3 regions of the Kitasatospora sp. NPDC096128 genome follow, and region 1 is predicted to be linked to each of the others. Evidence: riboswitches for the same ligand, from Rfam matches in the RefSeq annotation. Region 1 holds a riboswitch; each other region holds the start of a gene.
The links. A riboswitch is a leader RNA that binds a small molecule or an ion and turns the genes downstream of it on or off. The one in region 1 is predicted to bind S-adenosylmethionine.
Positions count from the first base shown of each region.

Region 2: linked by a shared signal. The riboswitch ahead of ABTY61_RS10455 (aminotransferase class V-fold PLP-dependent enzyme) and the one ahead of ABTY61_RS06465 (IclR family transcriptional regulator) in region 1 are both predicted to bind S-adenosylmethionine.
Region 3: linked by a shared signal. The riboswitch ahead of thrC (threonine synthase) and the one ahead of ABTY61_RS06465 (IclR family transcriptional regulator) in region 1 are both predicted to bind S-adenosylmethionine.

Region 1 covers NZ_JBEOSP010000004.1:76,342-85,679, forward strand. The annotation lists gene ABTY61_RS06450 (collagen-like protein) at 1-1,064, opposite strand, end outside; gene ABTY61_RS06455 (HSP90 family protein) at 1,061-2,863, opposite strand; gene ABTY61_RS06460 (sialidase family protein) at 3,181-4,809, shown strand; gene ABTY61_RS06465 (IclR family transcriptional regulator) at 4,911-5,624, opposite strand; SAM riboswitch class I at 5,825-5,967, opposite strand; gene ABTY61_RS06470 (hypothetical protein) at 6,098-6,355, shown strand; gene ABTY61_RS06475 (hydroxymethylcytosylglucuronate/cytosylglucuronate synthase) at 6,563-7,879, shown strand; gene ABTY61_RS06480 (M1 family metallopeptidase) at 8,052-9,338, shown strand, end outside.
Region 2 covers NZ_JBEOSP010000007.1:65,601-74,938, reverse strand. The annotation lists gene qcrB (cytochrome bc1 complex cytochrome b subunit) at 1-804, opposite strand, end outside; gene qcrA (cytochrome bc1 complex Rieske iron-sulfur subunit) at 801-1,853, opposite strand; gene qcrC (cytochrome bc1 complex diheme cytochrome c subunit) at 1,862-2,671, opposite strand; gene ctaE (aa3-type cytochrome oxidase subunit III) at 2,859-3,479, opposite strand; gene ABTY61_RS10465 (response regulator) at 3,876-4,301, shown strand; gene trpD (anthranilate phosphoribosyltransferase) at 4,422-5,498, shown strand; SAM riboswitch class IV at 5,677-5,794, shown strand; gene ABTY61_RS10455 (aminotransferase class V-fold PLP-dependent enzyme) at 5,847-7,211, shown strand; gene ABTY61_RS10450 (Lrp/AsnC ligand binding domain-containing protein) at 7,215-7,496, opposite strand; gene ABTY61_RS10445 (rhomboid family intramembrane serine protease) at 7,538-8,320, opposite strand; gene ABTY61_RS10440 (hypothetical protein) at 8,548-8,811, shown strand; gene ABTY61_RS10435 (NYN domain-containing protein) at 9,090-9,338, shown strand, end outside.
Region 3 covers NZ_JBEOSP010000009.1:2,801-12,138, forward strand. The annotation lists gene ABTY61_RS12455 (glucosyl-3-phosphoglycerate synthase) at 1-780, opposite strand, end outside; SAM riboswitch class I at 924-1,059, shown strand; gene thrC (threonine synthase) at 1,077-2,357, shown strand; gene ABTY61_RS12465 (MoaD/ThiS family protein) at 2,383-2,661, shown strand; gene ABTY61_RS12470 (cold-shock protein) at 3,215-3,418, shown strand; gene groL (chaperonin GroEL) at 3,752-5,374, shown strand; gene ABTY61_RS12480 (DUF8819 family protein) at 5,505-5,861, shown strand; gene ABTY61_RS12485 (HD domain-containing protein) at 5,858-6,490, opposite strand; gene ABTY61_RS12490 (PadR family transcriptional regulator) at 6,555-6,938, shown strand; gene ABTY61_RS12495 (hypothetical protein) at 6,935-7,894, shown strand; gene ABTY61_RS12500 (copper homeostasis protein CutC) at 8,004-8,690, shown strand; gene ABTY61_RS12505 (HelD family protein) at 8,733-9,338, opposite strand, start outside.

The DNA of each region.
Region 1 (9,338 bases):
CGTATTCGGGTGCTCTGGTAGGTATTGCCGTTGCGGGCGTCGAAGCGTTCCGCGATGCCCAGGGCGCGCTCGCGCAGTTCCACCGCGAGCTCGGCGGCGGGGGTGTCCGGTCGTCGCTTGCCCTCGACGGTGGGGAAGCGAAGCACCGCCCCGCCGTCGCCGCCGTTCTGCTCCTGGCTCCGGGACAGGACGGCCACGGCCGCCGCCGCGAACTCCATCTCCGTCAGCGGCGTGCGCGGCCGGTCGAGCCAGGAGAGGTGGCGCTCGATCAGGTCGAGTCCGCGCACCAGGTTTCCGCTGTGCACGCAGAACAGCAGGTTCAGCGCCAACTCCCCCAGGTGGTGCGGGTTGTCGCGGATCCTCCGGTAGGCGGCGCGGTGCGCCTCGACGGCCCGCTCTCCCAGGCCGGAGCGGACGAACGGCAGCAGCAGCTCGGAGTAGATCAGCTGCGGCTGTTCGGTGCAGCCGGAGCGGACCGCCGACTCTCCGATCCGGATCGCCTCCTCGTCCCGGCCGAGCGCCACCAGGGTCTGCACCTGGCTGCTGGGCACGCAGCCCGCGCAGTCGGAGAGGGCGTCCCTGCGGGTGAGCGCCATCTCCTCGTAGTAGGCCTGGGCCCGCTCGACCTCGCCGGTGAACTGCGCCGCCTCGCCGCGGTTCTGGAGGACCGCGTGCATGCTGTGACCGCCCCGGCGGTAGCGCCGCTCCATATCCTCCAGCAGGTCCGTCCCCCGCTGCAGCGGGATCTCCGGGTACTGGTAGACGCTGTAGGCCATCCACTTGAACTGCCACAGCAGGGTGTGCTCGTGTCCGGATCCGAAGCGGTGCGGCTCCCGGTCGTAGGCCGCCAGGCACCAGGAGAAGGTGAGGAACGCCTTCTCCGGTGCCCAGCTGTGCTGGAACACCGAGGTCGCCGACATCCGCACGTCGAAGGCGAACTCGACCAGCCCGAGCGCGTCGGCGTGGCGGATCACCTCCTCCAGGACGGCGAACTTCGCCGCGCCCGTGGGCATCCCGCGCGTGCTGGCGTAGAGCTGCCGGAGCTCCTGCTCGGTCCGGCTCATCGCACACCTCCGGCGACGGCCCGGCCGATCAGGCCGAGGAAGGACTGGTTGAGGGCGGCGGTGTCGGCCGGGCGCAGCGGGTGGTGGCCGAGCAGCAGCGCCTGGGCGTACAGGCCCTCCAGGCACATGGTCTGGAGCTCCGGATCGGCCAGCGCAAGGACCTGGCGGGCAAGCGGGTTGCGGTGGTTGAGCACCAGCCGGGGCCGGGGCGGGGTGTCGGCCTGGAAGCTGCCGAGGATCGCCGCCCAGGTCTCGTCCACCTGCTCCCGGGCGCCCTGGACGTCCAGTTGGAAGGCGGTGTCCTCGTCCAGGAGGTAGAGCGAGGGCAGTCCGGACGGCTCGAAGGAGCGGACCAGCAGGTCGCAGCCGAGCCGGTCGAGCACCCGGTCGGCCACGGCCAGGAACGGGGCGATCGCCTGTTCCTCGGCCGTGTCCAGGCGCTGGAGGTGGGTGGTGAGGTCGGCGGCGCGCAGTTGCTCGACCTCCAGGGCCCGGTCCACCGTCGCGAGCCGGTCGACCAGTTCGGCGTCGTACACGTAGCCGGCGTTGACGACCGCCAGGCCCTGCGCGGCGGCCACCGGCGCCAGCTGCCGGAACTCGTCCAGCAGCGGGGTGAAGCGCAGCAGGCCGTAGCGGTCGGTGAACTCGGCGAGGGTCAGCGGGCCGACGTTGGTCTCCATCGGCCAGAACTCGGCGACCAGGCGCAGCATGTCGTCATCGTGCAGGGCGAGCGCCTTGACGCCCAGGTGGTGGACGCGCAGGAAGGAGCGCAGCCGGGCGGGCTCCCGACGGCTCAACCTCACCAGCCAGCCGCGCAGTCGGTCGCCGAGGGCATCCCGGGTCGCGTCCAGCAGGGAGTCCTCGTAGAGCGCCTCGCGGCTGGCGGTGGGCCGCAGCTCCGAGGTGTCGACGACGCAGCGCACGAAGAAGGCCCACTCCGGCAGCAGGCGTTCGGCGCCCTCGGCGAGCAGCATCTGCTTGAGGTACACCCGGTGCGCGGCCGGGACGGCAGGGTTGGCCGGCATCGGCAGGACGAAGGCCACGCCGCGCAGGCCCGCCTCGGCGGTGGCCACGTCGATCACGTCGAAGGGCGTGAAGCCGAAGACCTCCTCGCAGTACGCCTGCAGGCGGGCGCGGCGGGCCGGTTCGCCCTCACCCTCGGGGCGGTCCCAGGGTGCGGGGCCGCCGGTGACCGGGGTGCCGTCGACCGTGACCGGGTGTGGCAGCCGGGCGCCGTAGTGGGTGACCAGTTCGGTCACGGCCCGGCGGGTGAGCAGCTGCTCGCAGCCGGGGCGGGGGCGCAGGGTGACCGTGGTGCCGGTCTCCTCGCGCTGCCCGTCGGCGGGCGCGAGTTCGACGGAGTAGGCGCCGTCCGAGAATCCGTGCCACCGCACCGTGGGCTCGCCGGCCCGGCGGGTGGTGACCTCGATGGCGTCGGAGACCATGAAGCAGGACAGCAGGCCGATGCCGAACTGGCCCATGAACTCGTGCCGGGCAAAGCCCAGCTCGTCGCGCTTCGAGCTGCGCCCGATCGTCGCCAGCAACTCGTGCACCTGCGCCTCGGCGAGGCCGATGCCGTTGTCGCTGATGGTCAGTGAGCCGTCGCCGGTGGTGTCGCTGGAGGCGATCGCGATCCGGGCCTCCCGCGACGCCTCGGCGGCGTCGCCCGGGTGCCGGGCCGTGATCGCGTCCACGGCGTTCTGCAGCAGCTCGCGGACGTACACCTGCGGGCTGGTGTAGAGGTGGTGGCTCAGGAGGTCGACGATCCCGCGCAGGTCGACGCGAAAGGTTTGGCTCAACGGACTCTCTCTCAGGTCGTGTCGGGAGCACCCTAGAACGGGGGTACGACAGGGCAAACCGAATATCCGGGCGATGGGCGCCCGGACGGTCGATCGCCCGGAGGACGACCGGGACATGGGAGTAGAACCGCAGGTCAGCGCCAGTAGGGCGACAGATGGTACGGACTGGGTAAGGAGCGCGCGCGGATGGTTGGCGCGCCCCCTGGGGCTGGCTAGACTCGCGCGGCCGACCGAACGTCAACTCCCGTTCGGCACCGGGACAGCGCAGCACCACCCAGGACACCAGTCACCTCCCGCTGACGACCATGGGGGTCTCCATGCAGTTCCGCACCAGAGCGTCGCTCGCCACCGCGACCGCGGCGCTCCTCCTCGCCGCCGCGGGCGGCACCCCGGCCGGCGCGGCCACGCCCGGTACCACCAGCGCCGCGAACCCGACCGGCGCGAACCCGACCGGCGCGGCCACGCCCGCTGCCCCGCTCGCCGTGATCTCGCCCGGCGACCCGTACGCCGCCTGCGACCTCTCCGCGGACGGTGACGGCACCAACTACCCGTCCGCGGAGGACGAACCGTACGCCGCCGCCAACCCGCTCGATCCGGCGAACACCATCACCATCTACCAGCAGGACCGCTGGTCCAACGGCGGCGCCCGCGGCCTGAGCGCCAGCTACACCACGGACGGCGTGCACTTCACCCAGAGCACCCTGCCGTTCACCCACTGCGCCCCGGGCGGACTGGCCTACCAGCGGGCCTCCGACGGCTGGGTGAGCTTCGGCCCCGACGGCACCGCATACGCCAGTGCCCTGGTCTTCGACGCCACCACGCCCCGCAGCGCGGTGGCCGCCGCCACCTCGACCGACGGCGGGCGCAGCTGGCAGCACGTCACCGAGCTGATCGGTGACAACGATCCGGCGATCACCGACGACAAGAACGCCGTCACCGCCGACCCGGTGCACCCGGGCACGGCCTACCAGGTCTGGGACCGGGTGGACCAGGCCGCCGGCCCGGCGCCGGCCTTCGACGGGCCTGGCTACCTCTCCGTCACCCGCGACCACGGTCGCACCTGGTCCCCGGCGAAGCCCTTCGTGATCACCGGCACGACGCCGAACACCCAGACCATCGGCAACCAGATCGTGGTCGACCCCCGCACCGACACGCTGTACGACTTCTTCGACTGGATCACCTTCACCGACGCGACCGCCACCACGGTCAGCGATGTGCACTTCGGCATGGTCAGTTCCACCGACCAGGGCCGCACCTGGAGCCAGCCGGTCCGGGTCGCCGCCGACACCTCGGTGCCCGAGGTCCACCCGAACGCGCCCGCCGACGCCACCAAGTCCCTCCGGGCCGGCGCCGGCCTGCCCAGCGTGGCCGTCGACCCGCAGACCGGCGAGCTCTACCTCGCCTACGAGGGCTCGGAGTCCACCGGCGGCCGGTACGACGCGATCCAGCTGGTGCACTCCGAGGACGGCGGCCGGACCTGGAGCGGCCCCACCCGGATCAACCAGGCCCCGGGCGCGCCGGCCTTCACCCCGTCCATCACCGTGACGGCCGACGGCACCGTCGCCGTCAGCTACTACGACCTGCGCTACCTCACCCCGGGCGACACCACCACGCTGCCCACCGCCGCCTGGCTGCTCAGCTTCCCGCGCGGCGGCGAGAGCAGCCCGGTCGAGCGGCAGATCTCGCCGGTCTTCGACTGGCTCAAGGCGCCCTTCGCCGGAGGACACTTCCTCGGTGACTACGAGGCCCTGATCACCGACGGCCACCGGATCCGCCCGGTGCTGGTGACCGCCGGCGCCGACCCGCTGAACTCCACCGACGTCTACAGCGGCCGCTTCCGGCCCGACACCCTGCGCAGCCCGGCCGCGGACGGACCGACCGACCAGGCGGCGCGCACCGGGGCGCCCGCGGTCGGCCCGCGCGCCGTCCAGCACCTGCGGCGCTGAGCCGGTCCGGCCACCGGCACGGTGCTGCCGGTGGCCGCCCGGGCCCTGGTCAGCGGCTCGATCAGGGCCCGCGCGGCGTTCTTGAGTGCGCAGTTCGTCGGTCAAGGCCTGCGCAGCGCGTCGGTGAGGTGGCCGGCCGCCTCGATGACGGCCTGCGAGAGGCGGGCACCGGGGTGCCGGGTGAGCCGTTCGATCGGCCCCGAGACCGCGACCGCCGCCACCACCCGCCCGGACGGGCCGCGGACGGGCGCGGAGACGGAGGCGACGCCGGGCTCGCGTTCGCCGATCGACTGGGCCCAGCCCCGGCGCCGCACAGCGCTGAGCGCGGTGGCGGTGAACCGGGCGCCCTGGAGGCCGCGGTGAAGCCGCTCGGGCTCCTCCCAGGCCAGCAGGACCTGGGCGGCCGAGCCGACCTTCATCGGCAGGGCCAGGCCGACCGGAACGGTGTCCCGCAGGCCGAACAGGCGCTCGGCGGCCGCGACGCAGATCCGGACCTCGCCCTGCCGCCGGTACAGCTGGGCGGTCTCGCCGGTGACGTCGCGCAGGTGGGTCAGGACCGTACCGGCGGCGGCCAGCAGGCGGTCCTCACCGGCGGCGGAGGAGAGCTCGGCGAGCCGCGGGCCGAGGACGAACCGGCCCTGCAAGTCCCGACCGAGCAGCCGGTGGTGCTCCAGTGCGACGGCGATCCGGTGGGCGGTCGGCCGGGCCAGGCCGGTGGCGTCGACCAGCCCGGCCAAGGTGGCCGGACCGGCCTCCAGGGTGCCGAGGATCGAGGTGATCTTGTCGAGCACGCCGACGCCGCTCGTGTTCTCCATGGACGGGTACTCCAGTCTCAGATCCCGTGAGCGACGGGTGGGTTCGGCTCACGGGCGCTCCGGTGGGGATGGGAGCGGGGTGGTCAGCGGGGACAGGCCTGCGGGAACAGCAGATTGCCTGCGCCGAGCACGAGACGGGTACGCGAAAGGGCCGGGGCGGGAAGCGCCCGGGCGAAGGACAGCACAGAGAGCACCGTGTCTCCTCATCTTCCCCGCGCCACGTTGGCGACAGGCCGGAGTTGGCACTGACCCCGGACGGCACGGCGCGTACTTCGGACGCCGGGTCGAACGGGGAGTTGCCGGGGCTTCGTAGGGCCGGTCCCTCCACCCCTCTGGATGATTCGCGAAGAACCATACAAGATTTCCCGGGCACCCCGCCAAACCTTCTCCCGGTCCCCACGCCCGGGGCCCGCGGCGACGGGCCCGCGCGCTCCCGGTCACCACGGCCGGGCGGGGCGCGGAAGAATGGGACGGTGACCAGCACTCAGCCGATTCCCCGGGGCCTCACCGCCCTCATCCCCGACGCCCGCACCCAGGCCACGCCCGGCGAGCGGGCCGCTTCCCAACTCCTCCACCTGCGCGAGGCGACCGTGCCCGTGCCGGTCCTCGCCGCGGCCGCCGAGCTGATCACCCCGCAGCTGAAGGACCCTGACCCGGCCACCCGCGCAGCCGCCACCGCCGTCCACACCCGCCTGCTCGCAGCCATCGAGGACGCGGCCCCCAGGCGGTAGCCGACTCCCTCCCCCCCCCCGGGGGGAGCGGCGGGTTGCCGACTGCACCGCTCGGCCCTCCTTCGTCAATGCACCGAACGGGAACTTCACCTGGCGGGGTGGTTAGGTTTCGCTTTTCCGTAGGTAGTCGAACCGACTCGGTCTCGCCCGGCTGGTACGAATGCGGAGCGACAGGAAAATCCGGTACGGGCGGGGGAGTTGGCAGCGATGAAGGCGAACGCGGAGAGCAGCACGGTGGCCGTGGCCGGGGTGGAGTTCGGCTGGGGCAGCTCGGGGAAGTTGAGCGCGGTCCTGTCCGCGCTCCGGGCCCGCGGCGGCGAACGGCTGAGATTCATCGGACTGGCCTCCGGGCTGGGTAGACCGGTGCTCGCCGAGCAGCCGGTGGAGCGCTGGTTCGACCTCCCGGAGGAGCAGTCGAACCGGGAGCTGAGCCGGATCGTCCACGCACAGCGCGTGCGGGCGGCTCTGGTGGTGCTGAACGGCGCGCTGGCGAACGCGCTGCGGGCCTGCGGGGTGCCGGTGGTGTTCGTGGACAGCCTGCCGTTCCTCCGGACGGACGGCGACCGGCCCGACCTCCCGCTGGACGCCGAGGTGTACTGCGCCCAGCGGTGCGTGGAGCTGCCGTCGGAGGGCGCCCGGGTGCTGGCCGGCGCGCGCCGGCTCCGCTGGGTGGACGCCGTGATCGACGACGGCGGCGTCGTCCGCAGCCGCACGCCCACACCCCACCCCCGGCGCGCGCTGCTCAACCTCGGCGGACTGCGCGCGCCCCACCTCACGGACTGGGCGAGCTATCCGCAACTCGTCCTGCCCGCCGCGCTGGAGGCGCTCACCGCGAGCGGGGTCACCGAGGTGCACATCGCGGGCAACCTGCCCGCCTGGCTGGCCGCCCACCTGATGGACTCCTGCACCCACCCGCCCGTCACCGCCGTCGGCGCCCTCCCCCACAAGGAGTTCCTGCGTCGCCTCGCCGAATGCGACGTGCTACTCACCTCTCCCGGGCTGACCACCCTCCTGGAGGCCGGGCGACTCGGCACCCCCACGCTCTGCCTGCCGCCGCAGAACCTCGGCCAGATCTTCAGCGGCCGTTTCCACAGCCAGGCGCTCGGCGCCGACGTCCGTCTCCGCTGGCCCCGCGAGGTGTTCGACGAGGAGGAGGCGCTGGCACTGCGCGTCCACAGTGAGGGCAAGGCGCTCGACCTGATCTACGGCGGCATTTCCCGCGCCGCCGACCTCGGCCGCCACCGGACGGCGACGGCCGTACGGGAGAGCCTGGTCGAGAAGCTCAAACAGCTGGCCGACGGGCTGGCCGGCGGGCCCGGGGCCGGCCTGCCCGCCCCCGACGGCCACACCCCCGGCGGTCATGTCCCCGACCGTCACGCCCCCGACCGTCGTGTCCCCGACCGTCACGTCCCCGACTGGACGGCGTTGACGAACGCGGTCGGCACGGCGGGTGCCGCCCAGGTCGCCGACGCCCTGCTCCAGCTCCTGGTCGAAACCCCGGGAGCCGCCCGGCCCCTCCGCTGACGTGTCCCCGCGCCGCTCCCGAGCCCTCGCTCCCCGTGCCACCGGTGGGAGGTCTGCGCGGTCACCCCGACGGCGGAGCTGCTCGTGTCCCCGGGGTGGTCGGGGCCGTTCTCACGGCACCCCGCCCCTGCACCCCGCCTCTCCGACCCCCTCCACCGACAGGATCCACGGCGTGCGACGTCTCCTCCCCCTGTTCGCCGTCCTCGCCGTGCTCCTGTCGGTGGCCGCCGCCCCACCCGGCCGCGCCCCCGCCGACCCGACGCGCACCCCCGGCACCCCGGTCTACGCCGTCGAGCTGAGCAGCGACGCCACCGGTGCGCACTGGCGCGGCCACGAGCGGATCACCTTCAGCAACGCCTCGCCCGAGCCGCTGCACGAGGTGTACCTGCGACTCTGGGACAACTTCCGCGGCGGTTGCGCGACCCCGTCCGTCCGGGTGACCGGCCTGAACGGGACCGCCGAGGTCGACTGCACCGCCCTGCGCGTCCCGCTGGCCCGCCCGCTCGCCCAAGGCGCCTCCGACACGGTCGAGTTCGACCTCGCCGTGGACGTCCCGGACGGCATCGACCGCTTCGGCCGCGACGGCGCGTTCAGCTTCATCGGCAACGCCCTGCCCGTCCTAGCCGTCCGCGACGGGACGGGCTGGCACCTGGACCCGTACAGCGAGCTCGGCGAGTCCTTCTTCGGCCTCGCCTCCGACTTCGCCGTCACCCTCGACCACCCCACCGAGGTGCTGGTGCCCGCCACCGGCACCGCCGTCGACACCCCCGGCGGGCCGGGCCGCACGATCACCCGGGTCGGCGCCCGGCACGTCCGCGAATTCGCCTGGGCCGCCGGGCCGTTCCACCGCATCGACGGGCGGTCGGCCGGCGGCGTCCGGATCGCCGTCTACTCGGTCACCGGCGTCACCGCCGAGGACGCCCAGGCGATGCTGGACCTCTCCGTGCGCACCATCGACGACCACTCCGCCCGCTACGGCCCCTACCCGTACGGGGACGTCGCCACCGTCCTCGACGACGCCTTCGACTTCGGCGGCATGGAGTACCCGGCCTTCGTCCTCGACCGGATCCGCCCCTCCGCCGTCATCCACGAGCTGGCGCACCAGTGGTGGTACGGCATCGTCGGCGACGACCAGTACCGCGCGCCCTGGCTGGACGAGTCCTTCGCCGAGTACGCCATGGACGTCGAAATGGGCCGGACCAAGGAGGACTGCACCGCCGCCACACCCTTCCTCGCCCCAGGCGAGCGCCTCACCAATTCGATGAGCTACTGGGACGCCCACCCCGACCGCTACGAGCCGGTCATCTACGGCCACGGCTCCTGCGCCCTGCACGAACTGCGCCGCCTGATCGGCGCGGACACGATGGCCGCCCTCCTGCACGACTATGCCCGCGCCCACTGGTTCGGCGTCTCCACCACCGCCGAGTTCAAGGCCGCCGCCCAGGCCGCGACCACCGTC
Region 2 (9,338 bases), on a different contig from region 1:
CAGCGGCATGCCGACGACGTTCTTCTCGGTCTTGCCCGGACCCGCCCACTGGGTGTGCTTGTGGTAGAAGACCAGGATCAGGTGCGCGACCAGCAGACCGAGCATGATGCCCGGGATCAGCAGGACGTGGATGGTGAAGAAGCGCGGCACGATGTCGTGGCCGGGGAACTCGCCCCCGAACAGGAACATCTGGACGTAGGTGCCGACCAGCGGGACCGCGAGGATCGCGCCTTCCATGAAGCGGATACCGGTGCCCGACAGCAGGTCGTCCGGCAGCGAGTAGCCGAAGAAGCCGTCGAACATGCCGAGGACCAGCAGCAGGAAGCCGAAGACCCAGTTGATCTCGCGCGGCTTGCGGAACGCGCCCGTGAAGAACACGCGCATCATGTGCACGAGCATCGCGGCCACGAAGACCAGGGCGGCCCAGTGGTGGATCTGGCGGATCAGCAGACCGCCGCGGATCTCGAAGCTGATGTCCACCGTCGAGGCGTACGCCTCGGACATCCCGATGCCCTTGAGCGGCACGTACGAGCCGTTGTAGACGACCTCGGCCATCGACGGCTTGAAGAACAGCGTCAGGTAGACACCGGTCAGGATGATGATGACGAAGGTGTAGAGGCAGATCTCGCCCAGCATGAAGGACCAGTGGTCCGGGAAGATCTTGCGCAGGTTGGCCTTGGCGAGGGAGTAGATCCCCAGCCGGCCGTCCGTCCAGTCAGCCGCGGACTCCCACTTGTTGGCGGGGTTTGCTCGCGTGCTGGAGGGCTTGGCGGCACCGGTCTTGGTGCTGCTCGCGCTACTCATCGAGCACGCTCCCAGTAGCTCGGGCCGACGGGCTTCTCGAAGTCGCCGGTGGCGACCAGGTTGCCCTTGTCGTCAGTGGTGATCTTCAGCTGCGGCAGCGGGTGGCCGGCCGGGCCGAAGATGACGCGCGCGCCGTCGGCCAGGTCGAAGGTCGACTGGTGGCAGGGGCAGAGCGCGTGGTGGGTCTGCTGCTCGTACAGGCTGATCGGGCAGCCGACGTGGGTGCAGATCTTGGAGTAGGCGAGGATGCCCTCGAAGCCCAGCTCCTTGGACTTGTCGTCCTTGATGTCCTCCGGCGCGATGCGCACCAGCATCAGGGCGTCCTTGGCGATGCGCTGCTGGAAGTCCTCGTCGTGGGTGGTGAGACCCTCCGGCATCGCGAAGGTCAGCGAGCCGATGACGAGGTCCTCGGGCTTCATCGGCTGCATGGTGCTCATGTTGACGAGCTGCAGCGGCTTGGCCGGGGTGGCCTCCCTCCAGCCCGTCTCCTTCAGCTTCTTCTCCGGCAGCGGGCCCAGGTCGCGGAGCAGGACCACGCCGGAGAGCGGGACCAGCGCCATCGACCCGATGAGGGTGTTGCGGATCATCTTGCGCCGACCGAAGCCGGACTCGGCGGCACCGGTCTTGAACTGGTCGATGACGTCGTTGCGGACCTCGTCGGAGGCCTCGATCGGGTGACGCTCGGCCGGCAGTTCGACGTCCGACATCAGGGTGCGGGCCCAGTGGACCGCGCCCGCGCCGATCATGAACAGCGCGACGCCCAGGGTCAGGCCGAGCGCGAAGTTCAGCGCGCTGACGTGACCCAGCGGGAAGATGTAGACGATCTTGTCCGGGTCGATCGCCACGTACGAGGCGATGAAGCCGATCGTCGCGAGCATCGAGACCACGAACATCAGCGAGACCTGGCGCTCGGCGCGCTTGGCGGCCCGCTCGTCGATGTCGGTGCGCCGGGGCTCGTGGGCCGGCAGGCCCGGGTCGGCGAACGGGTTGCCGTGGTCGGCCACCTCGCCGGCGGAGCCGTGCGGCTCCGGGAGCTTCTCTTCTGACATGTCGTGGCTCATGACTTCTTGGCCTTGGTGGTGTGGGCGGCGACCCAGATCGCGACCGCGATGAGCGTGCCGAGGCCGAAGATCCAGCCGAACAGACCCTCGGTCACCGGACCGAGGCTGCCCAGGGTGAGACCGCCGGGGTTGGGCTCATCGTTGGTGGTGTGGCGGACGAAGGCCACGATCTGCTTCTTCTGCTCCTCGGGCATGGTGCTGTCCGGGAACGACGGCATGTTCTGCGGGCCGGTCTGCATGGCCTCGTAGATGTGCTTGGCGTCCACGCCCTCCAGCGACGGGGCGTACTTGCCCTTGGTCAGGGCACCGCCCTGGCCGGCGAAGTTGTGGCACTGGGCGCAGTTGGTGCGGAACAGCTCGCCACCCTTGGAGATGTCGTCCGGGTTGGTCGAGGTGTACTGCTTCGCGTCCGGCGTGATCGGGCCGGGTCCGAGCGACTGGACGAACGCGGCGAGCTGGTCGATCTCGCCCTGGGTGTAGATGGCCTTCTTGCGCGGCACCTGGGCGCCGGGCTGCTGGGCCGGCATGCGACCGGTGCCGACCTGGAAGTCGACGGCCGCGGAGCCCACGCCGACCAGGCTCGGACCGTCGCTGCTGCCCTGGCCGTTCAGGCCGTGGCAGGAGGAGCAGCCCACGGCGAAGAGCTTCTTGCCCTCATCGATCGCGAGCGACTGCGCGGCGACGTCGGCCTGCGCCTTGTCGGCGGGCGCGAACGCGGCGTACAGCCCCCCGGTTGCCGCCAGGGCGAGAAGTAGGACGACCAGCGCCGCCAATGGGTGGCGCCGTCGTGCGGAGAGCTTTTTCACGGAATAACCCCGGTGTCAGGATCTGGTCGACTGGTGGGTGCACCCGGCGGCCGGTCTGGCCGGCACGAGGCTGCCTGTCCAAGGCTGCGCGCGCGGTCGGTCGGTGGGAGCGTCGGCACCGGCAGAAGCGGCCCGTCGCCGGTGAGGGCGGGGGCCGCTGCCGGTGGCCAGCGACCTGATCAGCTGGTTACTTGATCAGGTAGATGGTCGCGAACAGGCCGATCCACACGACGTCGACGAAGTGCCAGTAGTAGGACACGACGATCGCGGCGGTGGCCTGCTCGTGCGTGAAGCGCTTGGCTGCGTACGTCCGTCCCAGGACCAGCAGGAAGGCGATCAGACCGCCCGTCACGTGCAGACCGTGGAAGCCGGTGGTCAGGTAGAACACCGTGCCGTACGGGTCCGAGGACAGCGAGAGGCCGTCGTTCTTGACCAGCTCGGTGTACTCGTAGACCTGCCCGCCGATGAAGATCGCGCCCATGAAGAACGTGAGGCTGAACCACCCGCGGAGCTTCTTCACGTCACCGCGCTCGGCGGCGAACACGCCGAGCTGGCAGGTGAGCGAGGAGAGCACCAGGATGGTCGTGTTGATCGAGGAGAACGTCACGTTGAGGGCGTGCGCCTTCTCGGCCCAGAACTCGGCTCCCTTGACGGAGCGGAGCGTGAAGTACATCGCGAAGAGGGCCGCGAAGAACATCAGCTCGGAACTGAGCCAGACGATCGTTCCGACGCTGACCATGTTCGGTCGATTGACCGATCCGTGCGCGTGCCCGGTTTCTGTTGCTGTTGCTGTCGCCACGACGGACATTATGTCGGTCCCTTATTCCGTCTTCACGTCGGGGGGTGTCCCTCGGAGTGTCCGGTGCGTGCGGTATGCCCCCCTGAGGGGCGACGGGGTGTCCGAACGAGGGCTGAGCAGCGGCGTGTCCCTTTTCTGACGGTTCCTCGGCGGGGCCCGCCAGCCCGTTGCCCGGCGCGTCGTTGCACGGTCGGCCCAGTGCCGTGGAGTAGGGGACGGGACGCCGCATGGGCCGTCCGGGTGGACCGGGGGAGCTTGGGTGACGGGCCGTCCTCCGAGCGGGTGAGCCACTGGCGCGGCGGCTTGAGCGGCAACGTGCGCGAGGGGGACCGGCGACGGGGGAAACGGGAGTAGCATCCGGACCAGGTGAACGTGGTCCGGATCACACTTGAGGGAGCAGGGCCCATGGCGTACACGACCGACGAGACGCTCACCGTCCTCGTCTACAGCGACGACCGCAACACCCGCGAGCAGGTGCTGACGGCGCTCGGCCGTCGCCCCGCCGAGGATCTTCCGGAGCTGTCGTACCTCGAATGCGCGACCACCCCCGCGGTGCTCAAGGCGTTGGAGAAAGGCGGCGTCGACCTCTGCGTGCTGGACGGCGAGGCGGTGCCGGCCGGCGGCCTCGGCCTCGGGCGCCAGCTCAAGGACGAGATCTACGGGTGCCCGCCGGTGCTGGTGCTGATCGGGCGGCCGCAGGACTCCTGGCTCGCCGCCTGGAGCCGGGCCGATGCCGCGATCTCCCGCCCGGTGGACCCGGTGGCGCTGGCCGAGGCGGTCGCCACCCTGCTGCGGGCCCGGCTGGCCAAGCGGGCCCCGGCCACGCGTTGAGCGGTGCCGTCTCAGTAGTAGAGAAGACAGCGCCGTAGGCACCCCGCCGCTCGATAGGCTGGCTCCATCCGTACGGACGTCCCCCCGGTGCGGGGGAACCGACAACAGCTGGAGTCAGCCATGGTGAACGTGAACCCTGCGAACGGTGGTACCGACCCCGCGCAGGTGGTCCGCACCTGGCCGGACCTCCTGGCGGCTCTGTTGAAGGGGGAGGACCTCGACCGCTCGTCCACCGCGTGGGCGATGGACCGGATCATGAGCGGCGAGGCGTCCCCCGTCCAGGTGGCCGGGTTCATGGTGGCGCTGCGGGCCAAGGGCGAGACGGTGGACGAGATCGCCGGCCTGGTGGACGCGATGTACGAGCACGCCGAGCCGCTGGACATCCCCGGCCCGGCGGTCGACATCGTCGGCACCGGCGGCGACCGGGCGAAGACCGTCAACATCTCGACCATGTCGGCGATCGTCGCCGCGGCGGCCGGGGCCAAGGTGGTCAAGCACGGCAACCGGGCGGCCTCCTCGTCGAGCGGGTCCTCGGACGTGCTGGAGAAGCTCGGGGTGGCGCTGGACCTGTCCTCCCGGCGGGTGGCCCAGGTGGCCGAGGAGGTCGGGCTCACCTTCTGCTTCGCGGCGAAGTTCCACCCCTCCATGCGGCACGCCGCCACCGCGCGGCGCGACCTCGGGGTGCCCACCGCCTTCAACATCCTCGGCCCGCTGACCAATCCGGCGAAGGTCACCTCGCACGCGATCGGCTGCTTCGACACCCGGCTCGCCGGGCTGATCGCCGGGGTGCTCGCCCGGCGCGGGGCGACGGCCCTGGTGTTCCGCGGTGACGACGGGCTGGACGAACTGACCATCACCACCACCTCGCGGGTCTGGGTCGTGCGCGACGGCGTGGTCACCGAGACCTCCTTCGACCCGCGGGACGTCGGCATCGAGCTGGTCGGCATCGAGGCGCTGCGCGGGGCCGACGCCGCGTACAACGCGGAGGTCGCCCGCCGACTGCTGGCCGGGGAGCGCGGGCCGGTGCGGGACGCCGTCCTGCTGAACACGGCGGCGGCGCTGGTCGCGCTCGACCTGGGCGACGCCCCGCTGGCGGAGCAGCTCGCGGCGGGCATGGCGCGGGCGGCCGAGGCGATCGACTCGGGCCGGGCGCAGGACCTGCTGCGGCGCTGGTCGGAGGCCACCAGCCGGAGCTGAGGCGGTAGTTGAGGGCCCGTGCCGGTTCGCCGGTGCGGGCCACTCGGCTGCCCGCCCCGAGCCGAAGGGGCGCGCCGGTGCCGGGTCGGAGTACCCCGGAGGCGAGCGGTTGACAGTGCTGTCCGGATGGTGGATGCCTGTTTGACCGTCTGACGTACCCGACCTAGAGTCTTCGCCAGGTCATGAGTGACAGCGCCAAGCCCCAGCTGGCTGTCCGGCAACCCTCCGTCCGTGGCGGGGTGCCCTGGGTGAGGACCGGGTCGCCGGGCAATTCGTCCGCGCGACAAGCGCGGACACCGGACGATCAGCACTCCCGGGGTCCCTTACCCCGTGAAGGAGTGCATCCCCATGTCCCTTTCCCTCGGCACCACCGCCCCGCTCGCCGTCCTCGGCCACGACGTCCAGGTGCCGCTCGCCAGCGGCGACAAGGTCGGTTACGCGGCGCTCGACTACGCGGCCAGCGCGCCGGCGCTCCAGCGGGTGTGGGACGACGTCGCCGCCTACGCCCCGTACTACGGCAGCGTGCACCGCGGCGCCGGGTACCTCTCGCAGCTGTCCACCGACCTGTTCGAGCAGAGCCGCCGGACCGTCGCCGAGTTCCTCGACCTGCGTGAGGGCGACCAGGTGGTCTTCACCCGCGCCACCACCGACTCGCTCAACCTGCTGGCCTCCGCCGTCCCGGCCGGCACCCGGGTGTTCGCCTTCGAGACCGAGCACCACGCCTCGCTGCTGCCCTGGGCGCACGCCGGGCTGGAGGTCGACTACCTGCGCGCGCCGCGTTCGCGGGCCGAGGCGGTGGCCGCGCTGGAGGCCGCGCTGGCCGCGGCGCCGGAGGGCCCGAAGCTGCTGTGCGTCACCGGCGCCTCCAACGTGACCGGCGAGCTGTGGCCGGTCGCCGAGCTGACCGGGACGGCGCACCGGTACGGCGCCCGGGTGGTGCTGGACGCCGCCCAGCTGGCCCCGCACCACCGGGTGTCGGTGCGCGGGCTGGACGTCGACTGGATCGCCTTCTCCGGCCACAAGCTGTACGCGCCGTTCGGCGCCGGGGTGCTGGCCGGTCGGTCGGACTGGCTGGACGCGGCGGAGCCGTACCTGGCCGGCGGCGGCGCGACCCGCACGGTGGCCCGGGAGCTGGACGGCTCGGTGGCGGTGCAGTGGCACACCGGTCCGGCCCGGCACGAGGCCGGTTCGCCGAACGTCATCGGCGCCTACGCGATCGCCTCGGCCTGTCGGGCGCTCACCGAGGCCGGCTTCGACGCGCTGGAGGCCCGGGAGCGGCAGCTGGTCGACCGGCTGACGGAGGGCCTGGCGGAGATCCCGGAGGTCCGGGTGCTGAACCTGTTCGGCACCGGCTCGGCCCGGGTGGGCGTGCTGTCCTTCGTCGTCCGCGGCTGGAACAGCTCGCACTTCTCGGCCGCGCTGTCCGCCGAGTACGGCATCGGCGTGCGCGACGGGCTGTTCTGCGCCCACCCGCTGGTGCGCACCCTGCTCGGGGACGAGGACGTGGCGCCGTCGGAGTGCGGGGCGCCCGAGCCCTCGCTGCCGGGCGAGCGCAGCCTGAACGCGATCCGGGTGAGCTTCGGGGCCGGCACCCCGGACGAGCACGTCGAGCGCTTCCTGGCCGCGGTCCGCGAGCTGGTCTCGGACGGCGCGGCGTGGAACTACCGCAACGAGGGCGGCCGTTGCGTCGCCGACACGCGCCGCGAGGGCTGAGACCTATTCGTCCAGGCCGAGGGCGAAGGCGGCTTCCAGGTCGTGCTGGGAGTAGGTGCGGAAGGCGATCTGGGTCTCGGTGTGGGCCACCCCCGGGACCTTGTTGAGCCGGCCCGGGATGACCTCGGCCAGGTCGTCGTGGCGGCGCACCCGGACCATCGCGACCAGGTCGTAGCCGCCCGTCACCGAGTACACCTCGCTGACCCCCTCGATCGCGGCGATGGCCTCGGCGATCTCCGGGATGCGGTCGACGCTGGTCTTGATCAGGACGATGGCGGTGATCACAGTTCGGGCTCCTTCTTGGGGTGCGGCCAGCGTATCGGGCCTCAGCCGGGCCGTCTCGGGGGATGGCCGACCACGGTGCAGGCGTACAGGAAGCCGGCCGAGAAGCCGATCACGTGCACCAGGTAGGCCACCCCCGGCCCGGCCGAGTGCACCGACCACCACTGCAGCGTGAACCAGAGGCCGAGCACCAGCCAGGCCGGGAAGCGCAGCGGGAGGAAGAGGAGCAGCGGCACGAGGGTGGTCACCCGGGCCCGCGGGTGGAAGCGCAGGTAGGCGCCGAGCACGGCGGAGATCGCGCCCGAGGCGCCGATCAGGACCCGGGTGGAGTCGGGCGAGTGCGCCTCGGCGAGCGCGAAGCCGTACGAGGCGAGGCTGCCGGCGGCCAGGTAGAAGAGGAGGTACCTGGCCCGGCCGACCCGGCGTTCGACGGTGGGGCCGAAGACGTGCAGGAAGAGCAGGTTGCCCAGCAGGTGCAGCCAGCCGGCGTGCAGGAAGAGGCCGGAGAGGGCGGAGACGGCCGGGTGCTTGCCCGGGGTGGGGGCGGCGGGGCAGCCGGGGACCGGGTCGGGGGCCTCGGCCAGCTGGTCGGCGGTCAGCGGGCGGCCGGTCAGCAGCTCGGCGGGGACGGCGCCCCAGCGCTGCTCGTACCGCTGTTCGGCGCAGATCCGGGCCTGGCCGGTGCCGTACAGGGGGTTGAGGCCGGCCGCCGGGCCGAGCAGGAAGACCAGCGTGTTGACCGCGATCAGGGCGTAGGTGACCGCCGGGGCCGGCAGCGCCGGGCGGCCGCCCCGGGCGTCGGTGTGGTCGGGGGCCGCGAGCGCCATGCGGCCAAGCATCCCTCCGGGCGCGGCAGGTGACACGGCGGTTTACGGCAGGTGGACTACTGGCCCTCCGGCGGTCGGGACGGGCTCCGGTCATCTCAGCTGACCGGTGGTCCTGGCGGTTGCCCCAGGCAATAGGCTTGGGCCGGGCAATCCCGCCTCCCGCCGCCGACGCCGGGGCTCCGGGGGAGCGCCTAGCCCGCCAAGGGACCAGCCGAGAGGACCCCCCGATGACCGTCCCCGCACTGACCGCCGAGACGCGCTGGCGCTGCACGCTGTGCGGCAACCTCACCCGCTTCGACGTCACCCGTACCGCACGGGTGACCGAGTTCCTGCACTTCGACCTGGCCGGCGAATCCAAGGTCGAGGAGACCGAGGTGCACAGCGAGACCGTCGAGTCGGTGCGCTGCCGCTGGTGCAACGCGGTGGACCAGGTCGAGCTGGTGGCCCGTCCGGGCGCCGAGGGCGCGGAGGCCCCCGCCGCGCAGGGCTGACCCCTCCGGTGCGGGTGGGCGGTGCGCGACGCGTCCGCCCACCGCACGGGACAATACAGACAAGACGCACGGAGCGTGACGACAGGGGCGGCCGCGGCCGTACCCGCTGGACCAGGATCGGAGCCGAGGACGTGGTGGACGCAGCGAGGGAGCCCGGCGAAGCGCAGGGGCTTCAGCCCGCTGCGCCGGCACCGGAGCCGGCCGCCGAGCCGGTCCCGTCCGAGACCGCCCTCCCGGGGGACCCCGGCGCGGCCCCGGCCGGTGCCGGCGCGGAGCGGGTGACCGAGAAGCTGGACCGGCCGCTGCCCGAAGGGGTGCGCCGACGGGTGGTCGGGCTGGCCTCGGACGCGCTCGGCGGGCTGCCGCCCGGTGAGCTGCCGCAGAGCCTGCGGCAGTACGTCAAGTTCACCCCCGCGCGGCGGGCCAAGTACGCGGCCACCGCGCTGGCGGCGGCGCTGGAGTCCGAACCGGCCTTCCGGGTGCGGATAGCGGAGCGGCTGCGGTTGGGCCAGCCGGACCTGGTGAAG
Region 3 (9,338 bases), on a different contig from region 1:
CTGGTGGCGGTGGTGCCGGACGCCGACGTCGACCTGGGCCAGGGCGTCCAGGCCGACCAGGTCCAGGGCGTCGACCAGCAGGCCGAGTTCGACGCCGTAGCCGGTGGGGAAGGGCAGCCGTTCGAGCAGTGAGCGGCGGGCCGCGTACTCGCCGCCGAGGGGCTGGACGAAGCCGGCGAGTTCCGGCCAGTGGAGGTTGAGCAGGGGGCGGGCGACGAGTTCGGTGACCCGGCCGCCGCCGGCCGGGACGACCGCGCCGCTCTCCGTCTCCAGGGGGCGGTCGTACATGGCCTTGACCAGGTGGATGTCGGGTTCGGTGAGCAGCGGGCCGACGATGCCGGAGACGAAGGCCGGGTCGAACTCGCGCAGGTCGGCGTCGACGAAGCAGACGATGTCGCCGTGGGTGACCAGCAGCGAGCGCCAGAGCACCTCGCCCTTGCCGGGGACGGCGGGCAGCCGGGGGAGGATCCGGTCGCGGTGTTCCACCCGGGCGCCGGCTGCGGCGGCGACGGCGGCGGTGGCGTCGGTGGAGCCGGAGTCGACCACGACGAGTTCGTCGACCAGCGGGATCCGGTCCATGAGCTCACGCCGGACGGTGCGGACGATGTCGCCGACGGTGGCCTCCTCGTCGAGGGCGGGGAGGACCACGCTGACCGTCTGGCGGGTGCGCCGCTTGGCGGCGAGGAGGGCGTCGACCGGCCGTTCGGCCGCGCTCCACGAGCGGCGGTGGAGCCAGGACGCCGCCTGCGGGAGAAGTGCGGGGGTCGGTTCGGCGGGCACGGTGACTCTCCTCGGCGGGATCGGTGGAACGGGCCATCTCGCTTGGCGGACGGTCCCTTTCGGGGTGGACGCCTTCGGATACAGTCTTCGTACAGCGGTCGGACCTTTGCACGCCGGGGTCGCCGCTGAACCATAACTTCACATGCTCATCCAGAGGGACTGAGGGAACGGCCCGTTGACGTCCCGGCAACCTTCTCGCTCGGCTGTCGTCGACAGGCCCCGGCGGGACAGGTGCCAATTCCGGCCTGTGGCGCGACCGCGCCGCGGGGAAGATGAGGAGAGAGGCCTCCGCCATCATGGCTATCGACATCGCCGCACCTGTTTCGGTCGACCTCGGCCCCGCCGCCGCCCTGTCCTGTCGGGAGTGCGGAACCCGCTTTCCGCTCGGCCCCAGCTTCGCCTGCCTGGAGTGCTTCGGGCCGCTGGAGATCGCCTACGAGTTCGGCAGCGAGCGCGCCGAGGAGCTGCGCAAGCGGATCGAGTCCGGTCCCGCGTCCATCTGGCGGTACGCGCCGCTGCTGCCGGTGCCGGCCGACGTCGCGTCGAAGCCGAACCTCAACCCCGGGTGGACCCCGCTGGTGAAGGCGGACAACCTGGGCCGTGAGCTCGGTTTCACCGCGCAGCTGCACGTCAAGGACGACTCGGGGAACCCGACGCACTCGTTCAAGGACCGGGTGGTGGCCTGCGCGATCGAGGCGGCCCGGGCGTTCGGGTACACCACGCTGTCCTGCTCCTCGACCGGCAACCTGGCCGGCGCGGTGGGTGCGGCGGCGGCCCGGGCCGGGTTCCGCTCCTGCGTGTTCATCCCGCACGACCTGGAGCAGGGCAAGGTCGTGATGGCCGGGGTGTACGGCGGCGAGCTGGTCGGCATCGAGGGCAACTACGACGACGTGAACCGGTTCTGCTCGGAGCTGATCGGGGACCCGGCCGGCGAGGGCTGGGGCTTCGTCAACGTCAACCTGCGGCCGTACTACGGCGAGGGCTCCAAGACGCTGGCGTACGAGATCTGCGAGCAGCTCGGCTGGCGGCTGCCGGAGCAGATCGTCATCCCGATCGCCTCGGGCTCGCAGCTGACGAAGATCGACAAGGGGCTGCAGGAGCTGATCAAGCTGGGGCTGGTGGAGGACCGGCCGTACCGGATCTTCGGCGCCCAGGCGGAGGGCTGCTCGCCGGTGTCGGCGGCGTTCAAGGCCGGCCGTGACGTGATCAAGCCGGTCAAGCCGGACACCATCGCCAAGTCGCTGGCGATCGGCAACCCGGCGGACGGCCCGTACGTGCTGGACATCGCCCGCCGGACGGGCGGCGCGGTGGAGGACGTGACGGACGCGGAGGTCGTGGCGGCGATCCGGCTGCTGGCCCGGACCGAGGGGATCTTCGCCGAGACCGCGGGCGGGGTGACCGTCGGGGTGCTGAAGAAGCTGGTCGAGTCCGGCCGGCTGGACCCGTCCAAGGAGACCGTCGCGATCAACACCGGGGACGGCCTCAAGACGCTGGACGCCGTCTCCGAGGCGGGCATGACCGCCGTCATCCGCCCGACGCTGGACTCCTTCCACGCCGCCGGCCTCGCGTCCGCCTGAACCACCCACCCCCGCTAGGAGAGCCATGAGCGCCAACGTCCGCATCCCCACCATCCTGCGCACCTACACCGGCGGCGCGGCCGAGGTGACCGCCGAGGGGGCCACCCTGGCCGAGGTGATCGCCGACCTGGAGCAGAACCACGCCGGCATCGCGGCCCGGATCCTGGACGACACCGGCAAGCTGCGCCGCTTCGTCAACGTGTACGTGAACGACGACGACGTGCGGTTCGCCGAGGGTCTGGCGACCGAGATCAAGGACGGCGCCGGCATCTCGATCATTCCGGCGGTGGCCGGCGGCTGCTGAGCCGTCCGGTCCGCTTCCCGGCCGCCCGCACGTACGGAGACTGGAATTCCGTACGCGTGGGCGGCCGCTTGCATTTCGGCGGGAATATTTCAGGGTCAAGTCGGAGTAGAGTGTGGCTCTGCTGGGAACAGGGTTCCTCTTCCGGCGCACGGGGTGCTTCACCGGAGGTCGTCCGGCTGCTCGGACCGGTTGCGGGCCGGGGCCGTGAAACATGTCAGGCAGATGTCAGAATTCCTGCGGGCATTTGGGTAATTCGTCCGCTATGCCCGGCGCGGAATGCCGAGTTTCTTCCGGTTTGTTCGCTCTTGTCTCTTGACGGGCCTAGGGAATTCCCGGCGGTTGACCCTGTTGCAGAGGGCGTCGATCCGGATACATTCAGCGGCGGTCGACGTAATCAGCCGCTCACGGAAGCCGTCCGGCACCCCCGTTGCGGAGGATTGCGGCGTGCACGGCTGCGCCCAGGGGGGGTTCCCCGGGCCGGCCTTCAAAACCAGACCCGGGCCCGCGACCTGCGGGACCGTGAAGGGCCAGCACAGCACTAGGGGAGTTCGGAATGGCTCAGGGCACCGTCAAGTGGTTCAACGCGGAGAAGGGCTACGGCTTCATCGCGGTCGACGGTGGTGCGGACGTCTTCGTCCACTACAGCGCGATCCAGATGGACGGCTACCGCACCCTCGAGGAGGGCCAGCGGGTCGAGTTCGAGATCTCCCAGGGACAGAAGGGCCCGCAGGCGGACATGGTCCGCGCGGCGGTCTGACCCCTTCCGGACCCAGGAGCTCGGCGCGGCCCACGGCTGGTGACCACTCGCTTCTCGACGGGCCCGTACGACACGCGTCGTACGGGCCCGTCGGCGTTCCCGGGGCGGGCCGGGCGGGGGCGGACGGCGGCTCGCGGGTTGGCTATTGGGCTTGCACTCGACCACCCGGAGTGCTAATCATTGGCGTTAGCACTCACAGTGTGAGAGTGACAGCGGACCGGGTCGGTGAGGCCCCCGGGAGCGGCAGGGGAATGGACCTCCGCACACCAGGGCCGTCCGTCGCGGGCACCCCTTGGTCCGAGCAGTCGACCGTGTCCCGGAGGACCACTTCTGATGGCCAAGATCATCGCCTTTGATGAGGAAGCTCGCCGCGGCCTTGAGCGTGGCATGAACCAGCTCGCCGACGCAGTGAAGGTCACGCTCGGCCCCAAGGGTCGCAACGTCGTGCTGGAGAAGAAGTGGGGCGCCCCCACGATCACCAACGACGGTGTCTCCATCGCCAAGGAGATCGAGCTCGAGGACCCGTACGAGAAGATCGGCGCGGAGCTCGTCAAGGAGGTCGCCAAGAAGACGGACGACGTCGCGGGCGACGGCACCACCACCGCCACCGTGCTCGCCCAGGCCCTGGTTCGCGAGGGTCTGCGCAACGTCGCCGCCGGCGCCAACCCGATGGCCCTGAAGCGCGGCATCGAGAAGGCCGTCGCCGCCGTCTCGGACCAGCTGCTGGCCCAGGCCAAGGACGTGGAGACCAAGGAGCAGATCGCCTCCACCGCCTCCATCTCCGCCGCTGACACCCAGATCGGCGAGCTCATCGCCGAGGCCATGGACAAGGTCGGCAAGGAAGGCGTCATCACCGTCGAGGAGAGCAACACCTTCGGTCTGGAGCTCGAGCTCACCGAGGGCATGCGCTTCGACAAGGGCTACATCTCCGCCTACTTCGCCACCGACCTGGAGCGCATGGAGGCGACGTTCGAGGACCCGTACATCCTCATCGCCAACTCCAAGATCGGCTCGGTCAAGGACCTGCTCCCGCTGCTGGAGAAGGTCATGCAGAGCGGCAAGCCGCTCGTCATCATCGCCGAGGACGTCGAGGGCGAGGCCCTGTCGACCCTGGTCGTGAACAAGATCCGCGGCACCTTCAAGTCCGTCGCCGTCAAGGCCCCGGGCTTCGGCGACCGCCGCAAGGCCATGCTCGGCGACATCGCCATCCTCACCGGTGGCACCGTGATCTCCGAGGAGGTCGGCCTCAAGCTGGAGAACGCCGGCATCGACCTGCTGGGCACCGCCCGCAAGGTGGTCATCACCAAGGACGAGACCACCATCGTCGACGGTGGCGGCGACAGCGACCAGGTCGCCGGCCGTGTGAACCAGATCCGTGCCGAGATCGAGAACAGCGACTCGGACTACGACCGCGAGAAGCTCCAGGAGCGCCTCGCCAAGCTGGCCGGCGGCGTGGCCGTCATCAAGGCCGGTGCGGCCACCGAGGTGGAGCTCAAGGAGCGCAAGCACCGCATCGAGGACGCCGTCCGCAACGCCAAGGCCGCCGTCGAGGAGGGCATCGTCGCCGGTGGTGGCGTCGCGCTGCTGCAGGCCGGTGTCGCCTTCGACAAGCTGGAGCTGGACGGCGACGAGGCCACCGGTGCCAACATCGTCAAGGTCGCGCTGGAGGCCCCGATCAAGCAGATCGCGACCAACGCCGGCCTCGAGGGTGGCGTCGTGGTGGAGAAGGTGCGCAACCTCCCCGCCGGTCACGGCCTGAACGCCGCCACCAACGAGTACGTCGACCTGGTCGCCGCGGGCATCATCGACCCGGCCAAGGTCACCCGCTCCGCGCTGCAGAACGCCGCCTCCATCGCGGCGCTGTTCCTCACCACCGAGGCCGTCATCGCCGACAAGCCGGAGAAGGCCGCCGCGGCCGCCGGCGGCGGCATGCCGGGCGGTGACATGGACTTCTGATCCTGATCGGACTCCGATCGGATCGGCTGATCCTCGTCCGCGTGGGCGGTTCCCTTCGGGGGGCCGCCCACGCGGCGTTTCGGCGCCGGGGCCGTTTTGAACCGGTGGGCGGGCCGCGGAGAATGGACGGATGGCTTCCGACGACATCGAGACCGCCCTGCACAACGCCCGGGCCCTGATCCTGGCCGACCTCACCGCGCGGGACGTGGCGGACGCCGCCGTCGTCTCGTTGGTGGAGCAGGCCGTCACCCACCGGCGGTGGTGGCTGGAGCAGTGGCCGGACGGCACCGACTACGTGCTCGGGCTGGTCGCCCAGGACGTCCAGGACGCGCTGCTGGAGGCGTACGGGCGGTGGCCGCTGTGCAGCGCCTGCGCGGCCGACGGGGACCCGCACGCGCTCGGCGTGGAGCCCGAGCTGGGGCCGGAGCCGCACTGGGTGTGCGGCAAGCAGGGGGCCGTGGTGGCGCCGGTGGGGGAGCTGGACTAGTCCTCCAGCGCCCGGAGTTCGGCGGCGAGGTTGGTGCGGGCGGCCGCGGCGAGGCGGCCGTGGGCGGCGGGGGTGCGGTAGAGCGCCGGGAGTGCCAGGAGGTGGCGCAGGACGGCGGCCCGGCCGGTGCGGAAGTCCGGTTCGGGGACGAAGGCGTACTCCTCCCGGACGGCGGTCGCGTACGCCGCGTAGGCCTCGGGGGCGCCGCCGAGGACGGCGAGGTCCGCGTCGCAGAGCACCTCGCCGTCGCGGTCGCCGGGGGCCGGGTCGTGGGCGACGGTGAGCAGGACCAGGCGTTCGACCTCGGCGACGCGCCCGGCGGGCAGGCCGGCGGCGGTCAGCGCGCGGACGGCGAGGGCGGCGCTGCGCTCCTCGTTCTCGGTGCGGTCGGGGCGGTACACGGCGTCGTGGAACCAGGCGGCGAGCCGGACGGTGTCGGGGTCGGCGGCGTGCCCGGCGAGCTCGTCGACGTGGCGCAGGACCGCGCGCAGGTGCTCGGTGGTGTGGTAGCGGCGGTCCGGAGCCGACCAGCGGCGCAGCAGCTCCCGGCCGTACGGGTCGGGGTCGTCGGTGGCGCCGCAGCGGTGCAGCAGGGCGGTCCAGGCGGTGAGCAGGTCCTCGGTCGGCATGGGGCACATTGTGGCGGGTCGGTCCGGTGGACGGGATGTGCCGTTCAACGATATATGTAGGTGTATGACAGAACGCTCCATGCAGGAGCCGACGCTGCTGCTGCTCACCGCGCTGGCGGACGCCCCGAGGCACGGCTACGCGCTCATCCAGGAGATCGCCGCGATCTCGGACGGCCGGGTCAAGATGCGCACCGGCACGCTCTACGGCGCGCTCGACCGGCTGCTGACCCAGGGCCTGATCGAGGTGGCCGCCGAGGAGGTCGTGGACGGCCGGGCCCGGCGCAGCTACGCGCTGACCGACGTCGGCCGAGCCGCCCTGGCCGCCGAGGCCGGGCGCCTGCGGGCGGTCGCCACCGAGGCCGAGCGCCGGCTGACGAAGATCCGGTCGATGCTGCCGGGGAACACCGGGTCCCAGGGGCGGCCCGCCGCGGGGGGAGGACTCTCATGACCGTGCCGGTGATCGGTCCGACCTCCTCGGGGCTGCTGCGGGCCGCGCTGCAGCTCTACCCGGCGCGGTACCGCCGTGAGCGCGGCGAGGAGCTGGCCGAGGTGTTCGCCGACACGACGGCCGAGGGCGGCCGCGCCGCGGTCGCCCGGGAGGTGCTCGGCCTGGCGGTGTACGGGCTGCGGGTGCGGCTCGGGCTGACCGGCGGGTCGGCGGCCGGACGGCTGCTCGCGCTGGTGGCGCCGATGATCGCCGGTGCGGTGGTCGGGGCGACCATGGCGCCCTGGGCGGCCACCCTGGAGCGGACCACCAGGTGGCTCGCCTGGGACGACTCGGTCGGGAACCACCTCCGGGCCTTCGCCCCGCCGGTGGCCGCGCTGCTGCTCGGGGTGGCGGCCCTGCTGGGGCGGTGGACGGCCGTCCGGGTCACCGCGCTGCTGCTGGGCGCCGTCGGACTGTACGACCTGGGCCGGGCCGTCTGGCGGCCGGACGTCTTCGACGTCTGGTGGGTCGGCTACATCGGGATGGCCGCGCTGCCGTTCGTGGCGGCCGCGCTGCTGCTGGTCGCCGCGCCGGCCGACCTGCTGCCCCGGCCGAACCTGCGGACCGCCGGACTGGTGCTGGTCTCGGCGGTCGTCGGCGGGCTGCTCCAGGCGGTCCAGGGCTGGGACGACGCGACCTTCCCGCTGGGCCTCCATTGGTTCGTGGTGATGCTGATCGCCCCGCTGCTGCTGACCCTCGCCGGGCTGCGCGGGCGGATGGGGCCGGCCGGGGTCGGGCTCGCGATGCTGGTGCTGACCGGGCCCGGCAGCGTCTTCAACATCTGGCGGGAGTCCCGTGGGATCTCGCACCTGCTGCCGGTGGCGGTGCCGGTGCTGGCCCTGCTGGTGCTGGTGGCGGTGGCGGAGCGCCGGTTCGGGCGGCGGGAGGCCGTCGGGGTGGTGCCCGGACGGGTGTGACGGCCGGCCCGGCCCGGCGCGGCGCAGCCGGATCGGGGGTGCCGCACCGGGGTGCCGGGCCGGGGGTGCGGTCTCGCCGGGGGCGGGCGGATGTGGCAGGCTGTCTGATATGTCTAGACCAATTTTCGAAGTCATCGCGCTGACGCCCCAGGACGCCCAGGCTGCCGAGTCCGGCGGCGCCGACCGGCTCGAACTGGTCACCGACATGGCCGCCGACGGACTCACCCCCTCCGTCGAGGACTTCGCCCGGATCCGGGCCGCCGTCGGCATCCCGCTGCGCGTCATGCTCCGGATCCGGGACGGCTTCGCCCCCGGCGACCTGGACGAGCTGTGCGCCCGCGCCGTCGCGCTGCGGGCCGAGGGCGCCGAGGAGTTCGTGCTCGGCTTCCTCGACGCCGGGGGCGCCGTCGACCTGGCCGCCACCACGGCCGTCGCCGAGGCGATCGCCGGCTGCCGCTGGACCTTCCACCGGGCGATCGACCACAGCGCCGACCGGGCCGCCCTGCGCGCCGCCGTCGGCGCGCTGCCCGGGCTGGACACCTTCCTCACCTCCGGCGCGCCCGCCGGGGTGGACGCCGGCCGCGAGGTGCTGGCCGCCGAACTGGCCCGCAGCGGCGAACCCGGCCACACCCAGCGGATCCTGATCGGCGGCGGCCTGCGGGCCGAGCACCTCAAGGAGCTGCGGGCCGAGGGCTTCGACGCCTTCCACGTCGGCGGTGCGGTGCGGGCCGACGGCTGGCGGACGCCGGTCGACGCGGCCAGGGTCGCCGAGTGGCGGGCGCTGATCGACGCGTGAGCGACCGGGAAGGGGCCGGTGACGCCACCGGCCCCTTCCCGGTCAGCCGAGCTGCTCGGGCAGCGGCTCGCGGTGCAGCACCGTGAGGCCGGAGACGGCGCGGGTGAGCGCCACGTACAGGCGGCGCAGGCCGGTCCGCTCGTCCGGCTCGCCGGCGACCACCGCGGCCGGCTCGTCCAGCACCACGTAGTCGTACTCCAGACCCTTGGCCAGCGAGGCCGGGACGAGGGTCAGCCGGGACTCGGTGCTGGTCTCGGTGCCGGGGGAGAGGTGCGCCAGCCCGGCTGCGGTGAGCAGCTCGGCGAGCCGGGGGATCCGGGCGTCGGCGGCGATCAGGCCGGTCGAGCCCTCGTGCTCCAGTGCCTCCCGGCAGGCCGCCAGGACGGCCTCCTCCCAGTCGTCGACCGGGCGGATCTCCAGCGCGCCGGGGGTGTCGCGGACGGAGGTCGCCGGGGCCAGGCCGGGGGCGATCGAGGGCAGCAGCCGGGAGGCGTAGGCGATGACCTCCTCGGGCACCCGGAAGCCCTTGGTCAGCTCCTCCACGTGCGCCTCCGGCTTGCCCAGGTGGAGCAGGGCGTCCGGCCAACTCGCCGTCGCCCAGGGGGTGGTGCCCTGGGCGAGGTCGCCGAGGACGGTCGCCGAGCCGGT